Regions from separate parts of the Shinella sp. 838 genome, predicted to be linked through region 1. Evidence: predicted binding sites of a transcription regulator. Region 1 holds the regulator's gene; each other region holds the start of a gene.
What was found. The regulator PhoB, encoded in region 1, activates phosphate uptake and scavenging genes when phosphate is short. The targets are predictions, from matches to a motif close to TGTCATNNANCTGTCAT.
Positions count from the first base shown of each region.

Region 1 (4,876 bases):
GCGACCCGTGCCGCGCTGAAAGCCGTGCCGCCATCGATCCGCTCGGCTGCGCTTGGCCTCGGTGCCTCGAAGATGCAGACCGTGTTCCACCATGTCCTGCCGCTCGCGATGCCCGGCATCCTGACGGGCACGATCATCGGTCTTGCTCACGCACTCGGTGAAACTGCCCCGCTGCTTCTCATCGGCATGGTCGCCTTCGTCGCCGATGTTCCGGCAACGCCGATGGACCCTGCGACGGCGCTTCCGGTGCAGATCTACATGTGGGCCAACGAGGCGGAACGCGCCTTCGTCGAGCGCACCTCCGGAGCCATCATCGTGCTCCTCATCTTCCTCATCCTCATGAATGTTGGCGCCATCCTGTTGCGCCGCCGTTTCGAACGGCGCTGGTAGAAGGACCGGTCATATGAACATGATGTCAGAAGCAGCAGTCGAGAAAGCGCTGGACAAGAAAATGAACGACATTTCCTACAAGATGATCGGCAAGGACGTCTCGGTCTATTACGGCGAGAAGCGCGCCCTCTACGATGTGAACCTCAATGTTCGCGAAAACACGGTGACCGCCCTTATCGGCCCGTCGGGCTGCGGCAAGTCGACCTTCCTGCGCACGCTGAACCGCATGAACGACACGATCGACGGTTGCCGCGTCACCGGCCGCATCACGCTCGATACGGACGATATCTACGATCCGAACATCGACGTCGTGGAGCTGCGTGCCCGCGTCGGCATGGTCTTCCAGAAGCCGAACCCGTTCCCGAAGTCGATCTACGAGAATGTCGCTTATGGCCCGCGTATCCACGGTCTCGCCAAGGGGAAGGCCGATATGGACGCCATCGTCGAGCAGAGCCTTCAGAAGGCCGGCCTGTGGAACGAGGTGAAGGATCGCCTGCATGAAGGCGGCACGGGCCTTTCCGGCGGCCAGCAGCAGCGCCTGTGCATCGCCCGCGCCGTCGCCGTCAGCCCGGAAGTCATCCTCATGGACGAGCCCTGCTCGGCGCTCGACCCGATCGCGACCGCCAAGGTCGAGGAACTGATCCATGAACTGCGCGCGAACTTCACCATCGTCATCGTGACGCACTCGATGCAGCAGGCGGCCCGCGTCTCGCAGCGCACCGCCATGTTCCACCTCGGCAACCTCGTCGAGGAGAACGACACCGACAAGATGTTCACCAACCCGGATGACCAGCGCACGCAGGACTACATCATGGGCCGCTTCGGCTGACGCCTTCGTCGCCGAGCATCCCTGGAACCCGAGCGCATTAAGGACTGAGCCATGTCATCGAGCCACATCGTCTCCATCTACGACGAAGAACTGAAATACCTGTCCCGCCGCATCTCCGAAATGGGCGGCACCGCCGAGCAGATGGTCGCCGATTCCGTCCGCGCCCTCGTCACGACCGACGCGGCGCTGGCCCAGAAGGTGATCTCCGAGGACGTCATCCTCGATACGGCAGAGCGCCAGATCAACGACAAGGCGATCGTCACCATCGCCAAGCGCCAGCCGATGGCGGCGGACCTGCGCGAAATCATGGGCGCGATCCGTATCGCGGCCGAACTGGAGCGCGTCGGCGATCTCGGAAAGAACACCGCCAAGCGCGTCATCGCCGTCCAGAGCTCGGGCATGCCCCGCAAGCTCGCCCGCGGCCTGGAGCATCTTGCCGAGCTCGCGCTGATGCAGCTCAAGGAAGTGCTCGACGTCTATGCCACCCGCTCAATCGAGAAGGCCAAGGCGATCCGCGAGCGCGACGACGAGATCGACGCGATCTATACCTCGCTGTTCCGCGAACTCCTGACCTACATGATGGAAGACCCGCGCAACATCACGCCCTGCACGCATCTCCTGTTCTGCGCCAAGAACATCGAGCGCATCGGCGACCACGCGACCAACATCGCCGAAACCATCTACTACATGGCAACAGGCTCGCAGCCGGAAGGTGAGCGTCCGAAGGACGATACCTCGACCTCCGTCGTCGCGGCCGATGTCGCCGACGCGTCCGAGTAAAGAGCAAGGTTCAACTCCATGGTGCCCAGAATTGCCGTCGTGGAAGACGAGGAGGCCCTGAGCGTTCTCCTCCGTTACAATCTGGAAGCGGAAGGTTTCGAGGTCGATACGATCCTGAACGGTGACGAGGCCGAGATGCGCTTGCAGGAGCGCATGCCGGATCTCCTCATCCTCGACTGGATGCTTCCGGGCGTTTCCGGCATCGAGCTGTGCCGACGCCTGCGCCAGCGCCCGGAAACCGAACGCCTGCCGATCATCATGCTGACGGCGCGCGGCGAGGAGAGCGAGCGCGTGCGCGGGCTTGCCACCGGTGCGGACGACTATGTCGTCAAGCCCTTCTCGACGCCGGAACTGGTTGCCCGCGTGCGGGCGATGCTGCGCCGTGCCAAGCCCGAGGTTGTCTCGACGGTGCTGCGCTGCGGCGACATCGAGCTCGACCGCGAGACGCACCGCGTCCATCGTCGCACCCGCGAGGTCCGCCTTGGCCCGACGGAGTTCCGCCTTCTGGAGTTCCTGATGACCTCGCCCGGCCGCGTCTTCTCACGCTCGCAGCTTCTCGACGGGGTCTGGGGCCATGACATTTATGTCGACGAGCGCACCGTCGACGTGCATGTCGGGCGCCTACGGAAGGCGCTCAACTTCGCCAACATGCAGGACGTCATCCGCACGGTCCGCGGCGCCGGCTATTCGCTGGAAACCTGAGCGAACGGAATTCCTCCCAAGGACGGAAATGGGCCCTCAAGGGCCTGTTTGCGTTTTGGGGGAATAGCAGAGGCACCACCATCTCAAACGAAAACGGACCCTCTCGGGTCCGCATCGCATTTTCTGCCGTGGTAGATGTTATCGCATCCGGCGGCGCTCGGCCGAGGGCTGGTAGGCGAGGCGCTGGTGGTAGGTGCAGTAGGGCGAATTGTCGGGGGACTCGTTGCCGCAGAAGTGGAAGTCGTCGTTGAGCGGGTCTCCGATCGGCCACTTGCAGGTGCGCTCGGTGAGCTGGGTCAGCTCGAGACGACGCGACATCGGTACGACCACGTTGTTGCGGTTGGCCGGAACCGGAAGGGTCTCTGCCTGCATTTCGAAATCGGCGTCGATCTCTTCCTTGACAATGGCGTTGCCGGCCGGACGGGCGACCGGGCGGGCGGCGACGGGACGGGCAGCGAAGTTCGACGGACGCGGCGTCGCCGGAGCCGGACGCTTGGCGCGTGTCGCGGTCTGGGTGCCGCCGGCCTTGGCGCGACCGGGCAGATTCAGCCGGTGCACCTTGCCGATGACGGCATTGCGGCTGACGCCGCCGAGCTGCGCCGCGATCTGGCTCGCGCTCAGGCCCTCGCTCCAGAGCTTCTTGAGTTTCTCGACGCGCTCGTCTGTCCAGTTCATGTTTTTGTCTCCGCTCGGCGTTCAGGATGCGGGAATCCCTCGTCGTGCTCCGGACGGGTCCGGAACCTGAACGCCCTAACTCTCTTGCTGACTAGTTCCGCCGCATGCAGTCTAGTAATTGGTCTTTAACCTAGAGACCGGTGGACTCTGTGACAAGAGTCGCCGGAATCCGGGCGAATCGATTTCGGAGTTTTCCCCAACTTGCTGGTCGGGTGTGACTCGATAGAGACACCTTCCATGCGCGTCGCGAATCCTCACCTTGCGGGATGTTCAGCGCCATTTCGGGTGCGATTTTGTTGACATCCCAATATGAAATGCTGATAGTGCGGCATGCCGCCGAAAGGCGGCTTTTGGTTTTTCTGAGGCTTGGAAAAGTCAAGCTGCATTTCTGTTTTTCCGCATCTCTTTTCGGAGGGTCCACGCATGGCCGATGTCGCGCCGCTCTATGAAACCTACATGCGTGCGCCGCTCCGGTTCACGCGCGGGGAGGGCGTGTGGCTGACCACCGAAGATGGCGAGCGATATCTCGATTTTGCCGCCGGTGTTGCCGTCAACTCGCTCGGCCATGCGCATCCTCATCTCGTCGCCGCGCTGAAGGAGCAGGCCGACAAGGTCTGGCACCTGTCGAACCTCTATGAGGTTCCGGGCCAGGAAAGCCTTGGCAGCCGGCTGACGCAGGCCACGTTCGCCGACAAGGTGTTCTTCACCAATTCAGGTGCAGAGGCGCTGGAATGTGCGATCAAGACCGCCCGGCGCTACCATTTTGCCAAGGGCCATCCCGGCAAGTACCACATCATCACCTTCGAGGGTGCCTTCCACGGGCGCACGATCGCGACGATCGCCGCCGGCGGTCAGGAAAAATACATCGAGGGCTTCGGCCCCAAGGCGCCGGGCTTTCTCAAGGTCCCCTTCGGCGACATCACGGCCGTCAAGGACGCGATCACCGAGGAAACGGCCGGTATCCTGATCGAGCCGGTGCAGGGCGAGGGCGGGCTGCGCCCGGTGTCGAAGGAGTTCATGCAGGAACTGCGCCAGCTCTGTGACGAATACGGCCTGCTGCTCATCCTCGATGAGGTGCAGACCGGCGTCGGTCGCACGGGGCGGCTCTTCGCTCACGAATGGGCAGGGGTCGCGCCTGACATCATGGCGATTGCCAAGGGTATCGGCGGCGGTTTCCCGCTCGGTGCCTGCCTTGCCACGAACGAGGCGGCGGCCGGCATGGTTGCCGGTACGCACGGCTCTACCTATGGCGGCAACCCGCTTGCCATGGCCGTCGGCAACGCCGTGTTGGACGTGGTGCTGGAAGACGGCTTCCTCGAGCATGTGCGTGATGTCGCGCTCGTCTTCCGCCAGGGGCTGGCCGCGCTGAAGGATCGCTTCCCCGATGTCATCGAGGATGTCCGCGGCGAGGGACTGATGCTCGGCATCAAGGCAAAAATCCCGGTCGCCGATCTCCTGAAGGGCGTGCGGGCGGAAAACCTGCTTGCCGTGCCGGCCGGC
Region 1 covers NZ_JARSBQ010000003.1:315,412-320,287, forward strand. The annotation lists gene pstA (phosphate ABC transporter permease PstA) at 1-390, shown strand, start outside; gene pstB (phosphate ABC transporter ATP-binding protein PstB) at 404-1,219, shown strand; gene phoU (phosphate signaling complex protein PhoU) at 1,271-1,999, shown strand; gene phoB (phosphate regulon transcriptional regulator PhoB) at 2,018-2,701, shown strand; gene P9A16_RS13085 (GcrA family cell cycle regulator) at 2,840-3,376, opposite strand; gene P9A16_RS13090 (aspartate aminotransferase family protein) at 3,800-4,876, shown strand, end outside.

Region 2 (4,876 bases), on a different contig from region 1:
GCGCCGGCAAGCCAGTATTCGCCATGGGTCTGCGAGAGCATGGCGACGATGCCGATCGGCGCCATGGCGATGGGAAGGCGGGCGAGGAAGCCGGCGGCGGAGAACGTCTTGGTTCCCGGCACGCTGAAAATTTCTTTGTAGGGGTTGGACATGGCCTGCTCCTGGGAATGGGCGGTTCCGATATTTACATACGCGGCGTATGTTGAAGAGATAGTTGCATACGACGCGTATGTCAAATAAAATACGCGGCGTATGTGAATGAGGAGGCGCCATGCGCAAGCCGCGTGAGGAAATGATCGCCGAAACAAGGGCAAAGCTGATCGCCGCCGGCCGCCAGGCGTTCGGCACGGTGGGCTACGCCGCTGCGTCGATGGACGACTTCACCGCGGGGGCGGGGCTGACACGCGGCGCACTCTACCACCATTTCGGTGACAAGAAGGGACTTCTGCAGGCAGTGGTCCAGCAGGTCGATGCGGAAATGTCGGTCCGGCTCAACCGGATCTCGGCCGAGGCGCCGAACCGCTGGCAGGGCTTCGTCGAGGAATGCGTCGCCTATATCGAGATGGCGCTGGAGCCGGAAATCCAGCGCATCATGTTCCGCGACGGACCGGCGGTGCTCGGCGACATCTCGCAATGGCCGACCAACAACGGCTGCATCGCCGCCCTCAGCCGCAGCATCGAGCGACTGAAGGCCGACAGGGTGATGGCGGACATAGACACGGAGGCCGCCGCCCGGCTGATCAACGGGGCGAGCAGCCATGCCGCGCTGTGGATCGCCAAGTCGGACGATCCGGAGGAAACCTCGAAGCGCGCGGTCAAGGGGTTCCGGACGCTGCTCGAGGGGCTGCGGATCAAGGGCTGAGGGTCGCTCACGGCCCCGCCGGCGCTTCCTTCAGCTCGCAGGCCGTCGTGCCGATCGTCATCGTGTTGCCGCGCCAGTCGATGGCGCCGCCGATCCAGGCGCGCAGCCAGATGGCCGACATCATGACGTCGCGCACCATCATCGCCGGCACGGACCAGCGTGACAGCCGCCAGCCCTTGGAACGCGCAAGGGCAGCCTCCGGCAGATAGAGGCCGGCGAGCACAAGCGACATGGCGGGCAGCAGCGGCGCGCCGCCGACGAGCACCGCGGCAAGCGCGAGAAGCAGCGGCGGGACGGCGCCGAGCAGGATTTCCGGGCTGAAGAAGGCGGGGAAGGTGACCCGGCGCAGGCGCGACCAGCGGCACTGGCGCGACCAGACCTCCTGTCCGCTGCGCCGCCCCAGCGGCTGCTCGAAGGGCGAGGAGACGAGGTGCACCTTGAGGCCAAGCCGGCTGACGAGCTTGGTCGAGGCGGCGTCCTCGGCGATCTCGGCGTTCAGCGCCTGGATGCCGCCATTGGCATCGAGCATCGGCTTGTACCACAGCATGCTCTTGCCCTGCGCAAAGCCGAGGCCGAGCGCCTCGCCGGCATATTGCCAGCGCGCCTGCTGGGTGTTGAGGAACATGCATTCCACCTCGGCCCAGAACCCTTCCGGCCGCGAGCCGAGCGGCGTCGAGCAGACGAGGCCCGAATCGCTGCGCCAGCCGCCCATCAGGTGCTGGATGTAGTCGGGCGGCATCAGGACGTTCGAATCGGCGAGCACCACCCAGTCGTGCCGCGCCGCCTGCCAGCCCTTGACGCAGTTGTTGAGTTTTGGATTGGCGCTGACGCGATCGTCGCCGACGAGGACGCGCGCGGCGACATGCGGATAGGCCGCGGCGGCGGCCTCTATCAGCGGCACGACGGGATCGCTGCCATGGGCGACGCAGAACAGCAGCTCGTAGTCCGGCCAGGTGAGGCGGAAGGCGCGGTCCAGCGTCTCCGTGGAGAAGTTCTCGATCCCGCGCACGGGAACGACGATGGAGACGGGCGGTTTTTCGTCGATCTCGGGCGGCAGTTCGCCTGTCGGTTTCAGCCGCTTGCCGGCGATGAGGATGCTGAAGAGGTTGGTGGCGACGAGGGCGCCCGAGGCAAGGGCCAGGGCCTGAGCCGTATCCATTCACGCGTACTCCGCTGGGCGCCGGATCAGGATGCGGCCGCCGGGGTGCATTCACGCGCGAAGAGACACCATCGTCACATGACAGGGGAATGACGGGCGGTGCGATGGCTCCAGCGGCGCCGTGCCCGCCGCTCCGCAGACCGCCCCGGCCTGGGCCGGACCGTATGCGGCATTGTCATTCTTCCCTTCTCCCCCGTGGGGAGAAGGGAGATGTGGCAACGGCTTCCTTCCCTGTGCGACAACCTTCTTGCCCGGGACGAGGACGGCGGTTGCCGGGGGTTACGACAGGAAATCGGCGGTCGTGGTGACCTTGCCGTAGCCGAACTCCAGCGCCGACATGATGGTGGCATGCACCAGGGGAGCCGGGACGACCGAATCACCGAAGGCCTTGTCGCGCGTGGCGCAGGCGTCGTGCACGACGGTGAGGTTGTAGCCGAGATCGGCGGCGGCGCGCGCCGTCGCGTCGATGCAGACGTCGCTCATCGCGCCGACGACCACCACATCCTCGATGCCGCCGTCCCGCAGGGTCTGGTGCAGCGCCGTCTCCCGGAAGGAGTTCGGATAGTTCTTGACGATGACCGTGTCGTCCTGCCGCGGCGCGACGGCCGGGATCGGCTGGATGCCGTCCGTGCCCGGGGCGAAGAGCGGCGAGGCGGCGTCCTTCGCGATGTGGTGGACATGGATGATCCGGTCACCCTTGCCGCGCCCCGCCTCGACGACGCGCGCGGCATTGGCGGCGGCGGCATCGATGCCCGTCAGCGCGAAGCTGCCGGAGGAAAGATAGTCCTTCTGTAGATCGACGATGATGATGGCGCGTTTGCTCATGGCGGTTCCTTTTTGCAGGCGATGGATGATGTGGACATTCTGCCCCCGGCCTGCCATCTCTCGCCATTGGCGGGACCGACATAATCCGGGGTGAAAGTGACATGGTGCGTGACGCCGAGATCGGACTGGTTCTCTATCCCGGCGTGCAGATGGCCGCCGTGCTCGGCATGACCGACCTCTTCCAGTCGGCGATGGAGCTCGGCCGCAAGAAGGGACGGGCAGGGCCCGCGCTCACCGTCAGCCATTGGCGGCTGGAAGACGGCAAGCCGGTGCGGGTGGACGCGCAGGCAGGGAGCGGCGACGGGTCGCGCCCCTGTGTCCTCGTGCTTCCCCCGGCGCTCGGCGATCCGATCCGGCGCGAGGAGGCGGCGCCCTTTGCCGCCTGGCTGCGCGAATGCCATGCAGGCGGCATCCAGCTCGCCTCGATCTGCGCGGGCGCCTTCCTTCTGGGCGAGACGGGGCTTCTCGCCGGCAGGACGATCACCACCAACTGGGTGATCGCCGAGACGTTCGAACGGCGGTTTCCCGACGTCACCGTCGATACCGACCGACTGCTCGCCGACGACGGCGACATCGTCACGGCCGGCGGCGTGATGGCCTGGGTCGATCTCGGGCTGAAACTCATCGACCGTTTCCTCGGGCCGACGGTCATGCTGGAGATCGCCCGGCAGTTCGTCATCGATCCGCCGGGCCGCGAGCAGCGCTACTACAGCACCTTCTCGCCGCGCCTGCTGCATGGTGATGCGGCGATCCTGAAGGTGCAGCATTTCCTGCAGGCAAGCGAGGCGCGCGAGATCGGCCTCGACCTGCTCGCCGCGCAGGCCGGGCTGGAGGAGCGCACCTTCCTGCGGCGCTTCCGAAGAGCGACAGGGCTGACGACGACGGATTATTGCCAGCGCCTGAGAGTGGCGAAGGCGCAGGAGCACCTGCAATTCACCACGCGCTCCGTCGACCGCGTGGCGCTCGACGTCGGCTACAACGATCCCGGCGCCTTCCGGAAAGTCTTCGCCCGCATCGTCGGGCTGACGCCGGGTGAGTACCGCAAGCGGTTCCGCTCCTGACCTATCGGGGACGGGCACGGTTGCGCACGACGGTGACGGTGCAGGGGGCGTGGGCGGCGACTTCGCCGGACACGCTGCCGAGCATGGAGCGCATGGCCGATTCGGCGCGCGCGCCCATCACGATGTGATCGACGTGGTTTTCGCGGGCATAGTCGAGGATGGCGTCGGCCGGCGAGACGGCCTCCAGCACGTGGAAGGTGATGCCGCCGCCGGGAACGGCAAGGCCCGTCGACCAGGTGCGCAATGCGACGAGACGCATCACGTGCTTGTTGCGGCCCTCCTCGTCGAGGGACGTGTCGATGGCGATTCGGTTGATCTTCAGGACGTTGATGCAGGCAATGCGGGCGTCCGGCGTGTTCTCGATGATGCGGGCGACGGTCCTGTGCATGGCGTCGGCAAGATCGGGCGTGCCGGCGGCAAGGTCGATCGCCACCGCGACGATCGGCGCATTGGCGAGCTGCGCCTCGGCGGTCTGCGGCCTGACGGTTTCTATGGGCACCGGATTGAAGCGGCGGCGCAACACCATCCCGAACGGGTCGCGCGTCATCTTCTCAGCCCGGGCCGTCAGCTTGACGGCGGACAGGTCCTGCAGGTCGAGCGCGAGCTGGGCGGCGCTCGGATAGCGCCAGGCGGGGTTGACCTCCAGGCAACGCAGGATGACCTCCTGCAAGGCCGGCGGGATGGCGGCATTGCGGGCGCGCGGCGGCAGCGGGTCGCGCCAGAGGCGGCGCTTCAGGCCCTTCAGGCGCTGCGGATCGCCGAAGGGACGCTCGCCGGTCGCAAAGAAGTAGAGAAGGACGCCGAGCGCGAAGAGGTCGCTGCGAAAATCGCTGCGGGTGCCGAGTACCTGTTCGGGCGCCATATAGGGCGCGGTGCCGTAGGGCAGGCGGAACTGCTCGTCCATCAGGTCGGGCAGGTGGATGTGGCGGGCAAGGCCGTAGTCGATCAGCACCGCCTCGCCGGTTTCGC
Region 2 covers NZ_JARSBQ010000011.1:113,244-118,119, forward strand. The annotation lists gene P9A16_RS26120 (MFS transporter) at 1-152, opposite strand, end outside; gene P9A16_RS26125 (TetR/AcrR family transcriptional regulator) at 272-862, shown strand; gene P9A16_RS26130 (ceramide glucosyltransferase) at 870-2,021, opposite strand; gene P9A16_RS26135 (cysteine hydrolase family protein) at 2,301-2,846, opposite strand; gene P9A16_RS26140 (GlxA family transcriptional regulator) at 2,948-3,907, shown strand; gene P9A16_RS26145 (serine/threonine protein kinase) at 3,909-4,876, opposite strand, start outside.
Region 2: the regulator PhoB is predicted to act here: its motif matches at 2,100-2,116, upstream of P9A16_RS26130 (ceramide glucosyltransferase).

Region 3 (4,876 bases), on a different contig from region 1:
TGCCGCCCGGCAGGACATCGAGATCATCGTCAACCGCGGCGACCTCATTCCGCACCCGATCTTCGACACGCAGGTTGCCGCCATGGTCTGCGGCTTCGGCGACAGCGTGTCCTACGACCAGCTCGTCCAGAAGATCAAAAGCGTGCATATCGACAAGTCCTCGCGCTTCACCGACTGGAGCCGCCGGCCGCTCACCGAAAAGCAGCTCGAATATGCGCTGGCCGACGTGACGCACCTGCGCGACGTCTATCTCGCGCTCAAGGAGAAGCTGGAGGCCGCCGGCCGCTCGCTGTGGCTGACCGAGGAAATGGCGGTCCTGGAATCGCGCGAGACCTACGACCTGCATCCGGACGACGCCTGGAAGCGGCTGAAGATGCGCGTCAAGAAGCCGATCGAGCTGGCCGTGCTGCAGAAGGTCGCCGCCTGGCGCGAGCGCGAGGCGCGCGGCCGCAACGTGCCGCGGTCGCGCATCCTGAAGGACGACACGATCTACGAGATCGCCCAGCAGCAGCCGGCCGATGCCGAGGCGCTGGCGCGCCTGCGCACCATTCCCAAGGGCTGGGAGCGCTCGCAATCGGGTGCCGCCCTGCTGGAGGCCATCAACGAGGCGCTCGCCATTCCGAAGACCGACCTGCCGCGCCTGCCCCGACAGGCCCACGTGCCGGAGGGGGCTGCCGCGGCCAGCGAAATGCTGAAGGTGCTCCTGAAGATCGTCTCGGAGAAGGAAGGCGTCGCCGCCAAGATCATCGCCAACAGCGACGATCTGGAAAAGATCGCCGTCGACGGCGAGAAGGCCGAGGTCGCCGCCCTCTCCGGCTGGCGCCGCGAGCTCTTCGGCGAAACAGCCCTCAACCTCATCACCGGCAAGGTGGCACTGCGCTTCGTCGACAAGAAGATCGAGGCGGTCGCGCTTTAGCGCATTTCCAGCCGAAGCGAGATCGCTTCGGCGTCGGACAATGCGGTAAAAACAAGAATCCAGGACATTTCCGGTGAACCGGAGTTCGCCGGAAATGCCCCAGTCAGGCGTGCAGCTTCGCTCCCTTGGTGATGCGGTCGACCGTCTTCTTGTCGGCGTGCACCGCGATGCCGACGACCTTGGCGTCGGCGGGCCCAAATTCTGAAAAGACGGCGCGGTTGGCGGCGTCGTGGCCGGTCGCAAACATTTCCTCGATATAGACGGAGGCCGGGACGTCGCGTTCCAGCGCCCGGGCATGGATCTTCGACAGCGTCGTTCCGTCCCCCGACAACACGATGACCGGCTGCACGCTCAGCGCATTGTAGACATTGCCGGCCGCATCGCGATAAGCTTCGCCGATCAGCTCCGGTTTCCGGCCGATGACGCCGCCGGACAGGAAGGCGGTCACGTTCAGCTTCTGCCAGACCTCCAGGTCCTCGCGCAGGACAATGGCGAACTTGGTATCGAACATGCAGGTATACTCCCGGGAAGAGGCTGCGGACCATTCCGCGGCCAATGCGATAGCAGGCGCGGTCGAAGGCCCGCTTGAACGTTCGTGCACGGAAAGGGACCGCATCCTCGTGGCGCCGGAACTCGCCGGCATCGAACGCATCGAGGCGCGCTTCCACGGCAAGGGCTTCGAGCCGCACCGGCACGACACCTATGCGCTCGGCGTCACCATGGCCGGCGTCCAGACCTTCTCCTACCGCGGCGAGGCCCGCTTCAGTCCGCCCGGCAACGTGATCGTGCTGCATCCCGACGAGATGCATGACGGGGGCGCGGCCACCGAGGACGGCCTCACCTACCGCATGATCTACATCCCGCCGGAGCGTTTCCTGCCTGCGACCGCCGCACGCGGGCGTACGCTGCCCTTCGTCGCCGCGCCCGTCATTGACGATCCGAAGCTGGCGGGCCTGCTGCTGGACGCCATCGGCAGCATGGATGCGGCAATCGAACCGCTGAAGCTCGACGAGCTGCTGGGAGAAATCGCCGGCCTTCTGCTCGACCATGCCGGCGCGCCGCAGGCGAAGATGGGCCGGCTCGCCCATCCGGAGGTGCGCCGGGCCTGCGATTTCCTCAGGGAAAACCTTTCCCGGCAGGTGAACTCCGGGGAGCTCGAACAGGTGACCGGACTGGACCGCTTCGCGCTGTCCCGGCAGTTCCGCCAGCTGCTCGGCACCAGCCCGCACCGTTATCTCGTCATGCGCCGGCTGGAGCGGGCAAAAACCCTGATCGCTGCGGGGGAAAGCATCGCCGAAGCCGCCTTTGCCAGCGGCTTTGCCGACCAGGCGCATCTCAACCGCCACTTCAAGAAGGCGCTCGGCATGACGCCCGGCCGCTTTGCGGCGCTCGCTATCTGATCCCAGAAATCCCCCGGACCGTCACGAAAGCGACAAGCAACTGTCAAGCAGCAGTCATGTGCGCCCCCTATCAACGGCCTCGTTTTGCCAACCCGATGGGGATATTCATGACCAGACATCTTTTTTCGACCGCCGCGCTCGCACTCCTGATGGCAACCGCCGCCGGGGCCAGCGACAAGGAATTTCCGGCCACGCTGAAGGCCCATGCGATCCTGCCGGCCAACACGATCATCGCCGCCCCGGCCGATGCCGCCACCTATCTGAAGACCTCGGGCAAGTTCACCACCGCCGACCGCAAGCGCACCGAGGCGCTCGACACCGTCATGGGCAAGGACGGCGTGCGCGAGACCGGCCTGTCGCTGCCCTTCGACGGCCAGCCGATGCAGGGTTTCTCCGGCATCAAGGCCATGGAGGACGGCTCGTTCTGGACGCTTTCCGACAACGGTTTCGGCAACAAGCTGAACTCCACCGACGCCATGCTGATGCTGCACAATGTGCGCTTCGACTGGGACAAGGGCACGATGGAGCCGGTCAAGACCGTCTTCCTCTCGGACCCGGATAAAAAAGCGCCGTTCCCGATCGTCATGGAAGGCGCGGAAAAGCGCTATCTGACTGGCGGCGACTTCGACGTCGAATCCATCCAGCCGGTTGCCGACGGCTTCTGGGTCGGCGAGGAATTCGGCCCCTACATCCTGAAATTCGACCTCGACGGCAAGCTCACTGACGTGATCGCCACCGAAGTGGACGGCAAGCCGGTCACCTCGCCGGACAATGCAACGCTCGCCGTGCAGGCCGATCCCACCAAGAAGATGCCGGCCTTCAACCTGAAGCGTTCCGGCGGCTATGAGGGCCTGGCGCTCTCCAAGGACGGCACGAAGCTCTACGGCCTCCTGGAAGGCCCGATCTGGGTGGACAGCGAGAGCGTCGAGCAGGCAGACGGACGGCCTGCGCTGCGCATCATCGAGCTCGACGTCGCCTCCCGGGCGTGGACGGGCCGCAGCTGGCTCTATCCGCTCGCCGAGGGCGGCGAGGCGATCGGCGACTTCAACATGCTGGACGAAACGACCGCGCTGGTGATCGAACGCGACAACGGCGTCGGCACTGCGGACAAGGCCTGCGCCGACGCCAAGGACCCCAAGCCCGGCTGCTTTGCCACCGCCTCGAAGGTCAAGCGCATCTACAAGATCGCCATGACCGACGAGAATGCCGGCAAGGCCGTGCGCAAGATCGGCTATATCGACCTCCTGAAGATCGCCGACCCCGACAACAGGAAGCGCCAGGGCGGCGGCGAAGGCTTCTACGACATGCCGTTCCTGACGATCGAGAATGTCGACCGCATCGACGAGACCCACATCATCGTCGGCAACGACAACAACCTGCCCTTCTCCGCCGGCCGCGCCCTCGACAAGGCCGACGACAACGAGTTCGTGCTCATCGAAGCGGGCGACCTGCTGAAGGCCGAGTGAACATCTGCGGCGGCGCCTCCGGGCGCCGCTGCTCCCCTTGATGTCTAGCGCGGATCGACCAGTTGCAGGATGAGCTGGTGGACGTTGCCACCGTCGTTGAGTTCGACCTGGTCGAAGTCGCGGCTGCGGGTGCGCTGGGCCTGGGAGAGTTCGCCGAGCTTTGCCTGAAGCTGCGGGCGGATCTTCTGGCAATTGGGATCGTTTTCGACCGTCATGCCGACACTCGCCGCCTCGATCTCCTTCACCATGTCCCTGATGAAATCCCCATGCACCTTCTCATGGGCGGTCACGCCGGCAATGAAAGTATCCCAGCGGCTCTTCAGCGGCTCGGAGAGCTTCGTCTTCAGCTTGGGCAGCGTATAGGTGATAATAAGCTTCGGCTTGTTGACCGTGATGGTGCAGGCATTGCCCTGGCGCTCGTACTTGCGCGTCCAGGTAAGCTTGAAGCCGGTATGGGCGATGACGCGGGCAACGCCGAGCTTCGGGCCGCGCGCGCCGATCGACTGGTAGATCTCGAGCCCCGTCGAACCCGCGACGCTGTAGGGCTCGACGCGCTCGACCGCCTGCCATTCCTGCGCAGCCGCGCTTGCGGCAAAGAACAGGGCTGAAAGAAGGGTCAGGGCTCTCATCGCAGGCCTCACAGGAACCGGAAGGCGAGCTTCCTGCCCGTCAGCTTGGCAAGCTGCTGGAGGCGGCCGTCGAGCCGTTCGCCGGCAAGCTCGGAAAAATCGGCGGGCACGACGAATTCGAGGTCGGTATCCGGCGCGCTCGACTTGCGGATGGAAAGGTGCGGCACGACGCCGGGCATGGAGGCCGAGAACGGGTAAACGATCCGCAGCAGGGCACCGACGAGTTTCGCCAGCTCACGCAGCCGGGGCGTGGCGATCGCGGCCAGCGAACTGCTGACGGCATCGTCGTTCAGGCCTTCGAAGCGGTAGTAGTTGGTGAGTGCGATGAAGGCGCGACCCGGATGGGTGATGCCGATGAAGGTGCCGTGTGCGATGAGGTTCAGCGCCTGCAGGCCGCGATAATCGGGATGGGCGCGCCAGCTGATATCGGCAAGCAGGCAGGCAGCCTCGCGGTAGCGGCGCTCC
Region 3 covers NZ_JARSBQ010000002.1:291,796-296,671, reverse strand. The annotation lists gene rnd (ribonuclease D) at 1-916, shown strand, start outside; gene P9A16_RS09050 (DUF2000 family protein) at 1,020-1,427, opposite strand; gene P9A16_RS09045 (AraC family transcriptional regulator) at 1,426-2,316, shown strand; gene P9A16_RS09040 (esterase-like activity of phytase family protein) at 2,424-3,782, shown strand; gene P9A16_RS09035 (DUF922 domain-containing Zn-dependent protease) at 3,827-4,411, opposite strand; gene P9A16_RS09030 (Ppx/GppA family phosphatase) at 4,420-4,876, opposite strand, start outside.
Region 3: the regulator PhoB is predicted to act here: its motif matches at 2,358-2,374, upstream of P9A16_RS09040 (esterase-like activity of phytase family protein).

Region 4 (4,876 bases), on a different contig from region 1:
CGGTTCGCTGAACGGTGTCGGTGATTTCACCGTCAAGCTGACCAAGTACAGCCTGACGTCCACGACGCTGAAGGCAACCGTCGAGATCGACAGCAGCTTCGGCGACAGCACGACCGATATCCTGATGAAGATCGGCAAGACGACGACGAGCCTTTCGGTGAAGGTGGAGGGCGAAGGCTACAGCAGCACGCTGGCCTATTCCACTGCGCAGACGAAGGCCGGCTTTACCATCAAGGGCACCTATACCGACAGCTTCAACACCAAGATGAACTACAGCCTCAACCTCGAGAAGGATGGGGATTTCAGCAAGTTCAAGCTGGTCTATGCACTCGGTACCGAGAAGATGACCATCACCTCGACGAAGGTTTCCGGCGACGTGGTGACGTTCAAGGCGGTGGACGGCGACGGCGACGTGATCGGCACGGCCAAGCTGAACCTCAAGTCCTATGGCGATTACTACGACAAGAGCGACAAGTACTTCTTCGAATCGGCCAAGACCGCCGAGCTCTTCGCCAAGCTCCAGCTCAAGTTCACCGGCGTGAAGAAGGCTGGCGAACCGGCGGACGAGGATCACGGCGGCGGCGATGCCTTCGTGTTCAAGAAGGCGGCGGCAGCCGGCAACGATCACGCCGATGCGGGTTTTGCCACCCGGCCTTTTGCCATCGATGACGCTTCGGCGACGTCGGGTTCCGACGATTTCGATTTTACGGCGCCCGACTTCGGGCAGCCGGTCCATGCGCTCAAGCACGCGCCGGATCTCTTCTGATCCGGATTTGAAACGGCAGGAACAGGAACGGCGGAAGCGGCAACGCTTCCGCCGTTTTCGTTTGGAGCGGCCTCAGCCGGTGATCGCGTCGATCGTGAGGTAGAAGAGGGCGGAGATCGCAGCGGCCGACGGCAGTGTGACGATCCAGGCGATGACGATGTTGCCGGCAATGCCCCAGCGCACCGCGGTGACGCGGCGGGCGGCGCCGACACCGATGATCGCGCCGGTGATCGTGTGTGTCGTCGAGACCGGGATGCCGAGCCAGGTGGCGGCGAAAAGGGTGATCGCGCCACCGGTTTCCGCGCAGAAACCCTGCATCGGGTTGAGGCGGGTGATCTTGGAGCCCATCGTGTGCACGATGCGCCAGCCGCCCATCAGCGTGCCGAGCGCCATGGCGGCCTGGCAGGTGATGACCACCCAGAAAGGCACATGGAACTCGCTGCCGAGATACCCCTGCGAGAAGAGCAGCACGGCGATGATGCCCATGGTCTTCTGCGCGTCGTTGCCGCCGTGGCCGAGCGAATAGAGCGAGGCCGAGATGAACTGCATGACGCGGAAGGTGCGGTCGACGGCGAACGGCGTCTGGCGCACGAAGAGCCAGGAGACCGCGAGCACGAGGATGAGGGCGAGGAGGAAGCCGATGGCGGGCGACAGGAAGATGGCGCTCGCCGTCTTGATGAGGCCGCTCCACACGACGGCGTCGAAGCCGGTCTTGGCAAGACCCGCGCCCACCAGGCCCCCGATGAGGGCGTGCGAGGAGGAGGAGGGGATGCCGAAGATCCAGGTGACGACGTTCCAGATGATCGCGCCCATCAGCGCCGCGAAGATGACGAGCGGGCTGACGATGCCGGGATCGATGATGCCCTTGCCCAGCGTTTCGGCGACATGCAGGCCGAAGAACAGGAAGGCGATGAAGTTGAAGAAGGCCGCCCACATGACGGCATATTGCGGACGCAGCACGCGCGTCGAGACGATCGTGGCGATGGAATTCGCCGCATCGTGCAGGCCGTTCAGGAAGTCGAACAGCAGTGCGATGCCGACGAGGCCGACGAGCAGCGGGAAGGCGAGGGTGGCGTCCATCAGACGTTCTCGATCACGATACCGCTGATTTCATTGGCGACGTCCTCGAAGCGGTCGACGACCTTTTCGAGCTCGCCGTAGATCTCGCTGCCGATGATATAGGCCATCGGATCGGTCTTGCCGTATTGCTTGAAGAGGTCTTTCAGCCCTTGGTCGTGCAACTCGTCCGAGCGGCCCTCGACGCGGGTGACTTCCTCGGCGATCGCGCTGAGGCGGCCGGCATGCACGCCCACCTTGTCGAGCAGCGGAATGGCCTCGGCGACGAGATGGGCAGCCTTGACGACGGCTTCGCCCATTTCCTGCATGCCGGGCTGGAAGCTCGTCTGCTCGTAGAGGCGGATGGTCTTGACCGTCTTGTGCATCATGTCGATGGCATCGTCCATTGACTGGATCAGGTCCTTGATGTCGCCGCGGTCGAACGGCGTGATGAAGCTGCGGCGCACGGCAAGCAGCACTTCGCGCGTGATGTCGTCGGCCTTGTCTTCCAGTTCGACGATGCGGTTGCAGTGTTTTTCCATGTCCGGCCCGCCGGCCAGGAGCAACTGGAGGGCTTCGGCAGCGCCGACGACGGTGCGGGAATGCTGCTCGAAGAGGTCGAAGAAACGGTCCTCGCGCGGCATGAGTTTGCGAAACAGCGAAAGCATGGGTGCCCCTTACGTGGCTGGGGTTGTCATGCCGCTGTCATAATTGACCGCCAACCCGCTGGAAAGCGCGGATTCCGGCTTGTCACAATTCTCTGCGTGCCTGTGGAAAAGTCGGTCAGGGAACGATCTTGAACGGCTGCTCGCTGATCGCCACGGCACCGCTTGCAGCATCGCGGAAGCGATAGCGCAGCACATAGTCGCCCACCGGCGGGCCGCTGAGATTGAGCGTCAGCTTGGCGAAGACCTCCTGGTTGCGCACGCTGCCCTTGAAGTCGAAGGAGCCGAAGGCCTTCTGCTCGGCAAGCACCGTACCCTTCGGGTCGAGCAGTTCCAGGTCGACGGTGAAGTGCGATTCGAGCAGGCCCCCGTCGCCCGGCCGCCAGGTGAGGCCGACCGGCTCGACATAGGAGATCAGCGCCTCGCCGACCTTGAAGCTCGCCTCAGGCCGAACAGCATACATGCCGTAGCCTTCCGGGGCGGCCGAAACGAAGACGGCTTTGCCGATCGAGAAGGGCAGCGTGGCGGCAAAGGCGCCGAAGGCATCGCGGATCGTATTGTGCGCACCGACCGTGTCGCCGGCAGCCGCCTGCTCCTCGGCCTTCCTGGCCGCATCCGTAAGGGGGCCGGCAAGGGCGAGCGTGGGCGCGAGCGCGGCGACAAAGGTCATGCGCAACAGGGACTTCGACACGAACATTCCGTCTTCCTCCGGGCGGTTGGCGGCAGGATGCGAAGAAGCATGGCAACAGTCAAGAACGCCGCGCGGCTCGTCCGCAATCAGCTCTTCCAGAAGAGCGGGGTGAGGATGACCAGCACGGTCAGGATTTCGAGGCGGCCGAGCAGCATCAGCAGGGAGAGCACGTAGAGCGCCGAATCATGGAACCCGGCGAATGTGCCGGCCGGCCCGATCGCCTGCGTCACCCCCGGACCGACATTCGACAGCGAGGTCGCGGCGGCCGAGATCGCCGTCAGCACGTCGTAGCCCATCAGGGCGAGCAGGATCGCGCCGACGGCCGAGATCGCGACATAGGTGATGAAGAACAGGAAGACGCTGCGCTGGAAGTCGGCATCGACGGTCATCGATCCGTAGCGCACGGCGTGGATGCCATTCGGATAGATCAGGCGGTAGAGGCCGGTGCGGATGAAGTTGAAGAGGATGATCAGACGGTAGGCCTTCAGCCCCCCGGAGGTCGAGCCCGAACAGCCGCCCATGAAGGTGGCGACGAAGGCGAGCGCCACGATGAAATGGCCCCATTGCGTATAGTCGTCGCTCGAAAAGCCTGTCGTCGACAGGATGGAGGCAACGGTGAAGAAGGAATGGGCGAGCGCCTCGTGGAAACTGACACCGTTTTCGAGCCGCTGGAACACGCTCGCCGCAATGGAGAAGAGCACGAGATAGCCGAGGAAGACGCGGATCTGCGGGTCGCGCCATGCATCGAGCCGCCCGCGCACGACGAAGAGGATCAAAACGGAGAAGGGCAGGCTGGACAGCGTCATGAAGAAGGTGGCGGCCCACAGCAGTGGCAGGCTCTTGTAGTAACCGAAGGAGGCGTCATGCGTCGAAAGCCCGCCGGTCGCCACCGTCGACATGGCATGGTTCAGTGCATCGAACCGGTTCATGCCGAGTGCGGCATAGACGACGGCACAGAGCAGGGTGATGCCGACATAGAGGGCGAGGAAGGCGCGGGTGTAGCTTGCGATTCGGGCGAAGGGCTTGTCCGCCGTATCCGAGGATTCCAACTTGAAGAAGGACATGCCGCCGACGCGCAGATAGGGCATGATGAACAGGCCGAGCGCCAGGATGCCCACGCCGCCGAGCCAGTGCAGCAGCGAGCGCCACATCAGAACGCCCGGCGGCGCGTTGTCGAGGCCGGTAATGACGGTGGAGCCGGTCGTGCTGATCGCCGAGACCGACTCGAAGAAGGCCTGCGCGAAGGTGAGGTTCAGCGAGGAGAGCCAGAGCGGAATGGCGCCGATGATGCTGCCGGACAGCCAGAGCATGTTGACGACGAGAAAGCCCATACGCTTGTTGAAGGGCGGCGGGCCGGACCGGGTGGCCGCGGCCGTTGCCAGCGACAGGCCGCCGGTCATGAAGGCGGAGAGGAAGAACACCTCCGAATCGGGATGGCCGTAATAGACGTCGATGAAGGCCGGGATCAGCATCGCGACGGAAAGATAGATCCCGCTGATTGCTGCGATATTGATGGCTGATCGGAAGATGGTGGCGTTCAAGTTCTGGTCTCGAAGAGGCCATGCTGGCCAGGGCGGGTGGTAACCGTCGCGTCGATATGCCATAGCCTTTGCATCGTCCAAACTCAAGGATGGCGCCCCGGCGCGGCGCCATTCCGGTTCGGGCAGGTTCTGTCGCGCGGCTCTCGCGGCCGCGGGG
Region 4 covers NZ_JARSBQ010000019.1:36,029-40,904, forward strand. The annotation lists gene P9A16_RS32325 (hypothetical protein) at 1-766, shown strand, start outside; gene P9A16_RS32330 (inorganic phosphate transporter) at 839-1,846, opposite strand; gene P9A16_RS32335 (DUF47 domain-containing protein) at 1,846-2,490, opposite strand; gene P9A16_RS32340 (hypothetical protein) at 2,606-3,184, opposite strand; gene P9A16_RS32345 (TrkH family potassium uptake protein) at 3,265-4,719, opposite strand.
Region 4: the regulator PhoB is predicted to act here: its motif matches at 2,515-2,531, upstream of P9A16_RS32335 (DUF47 domain-containing protein).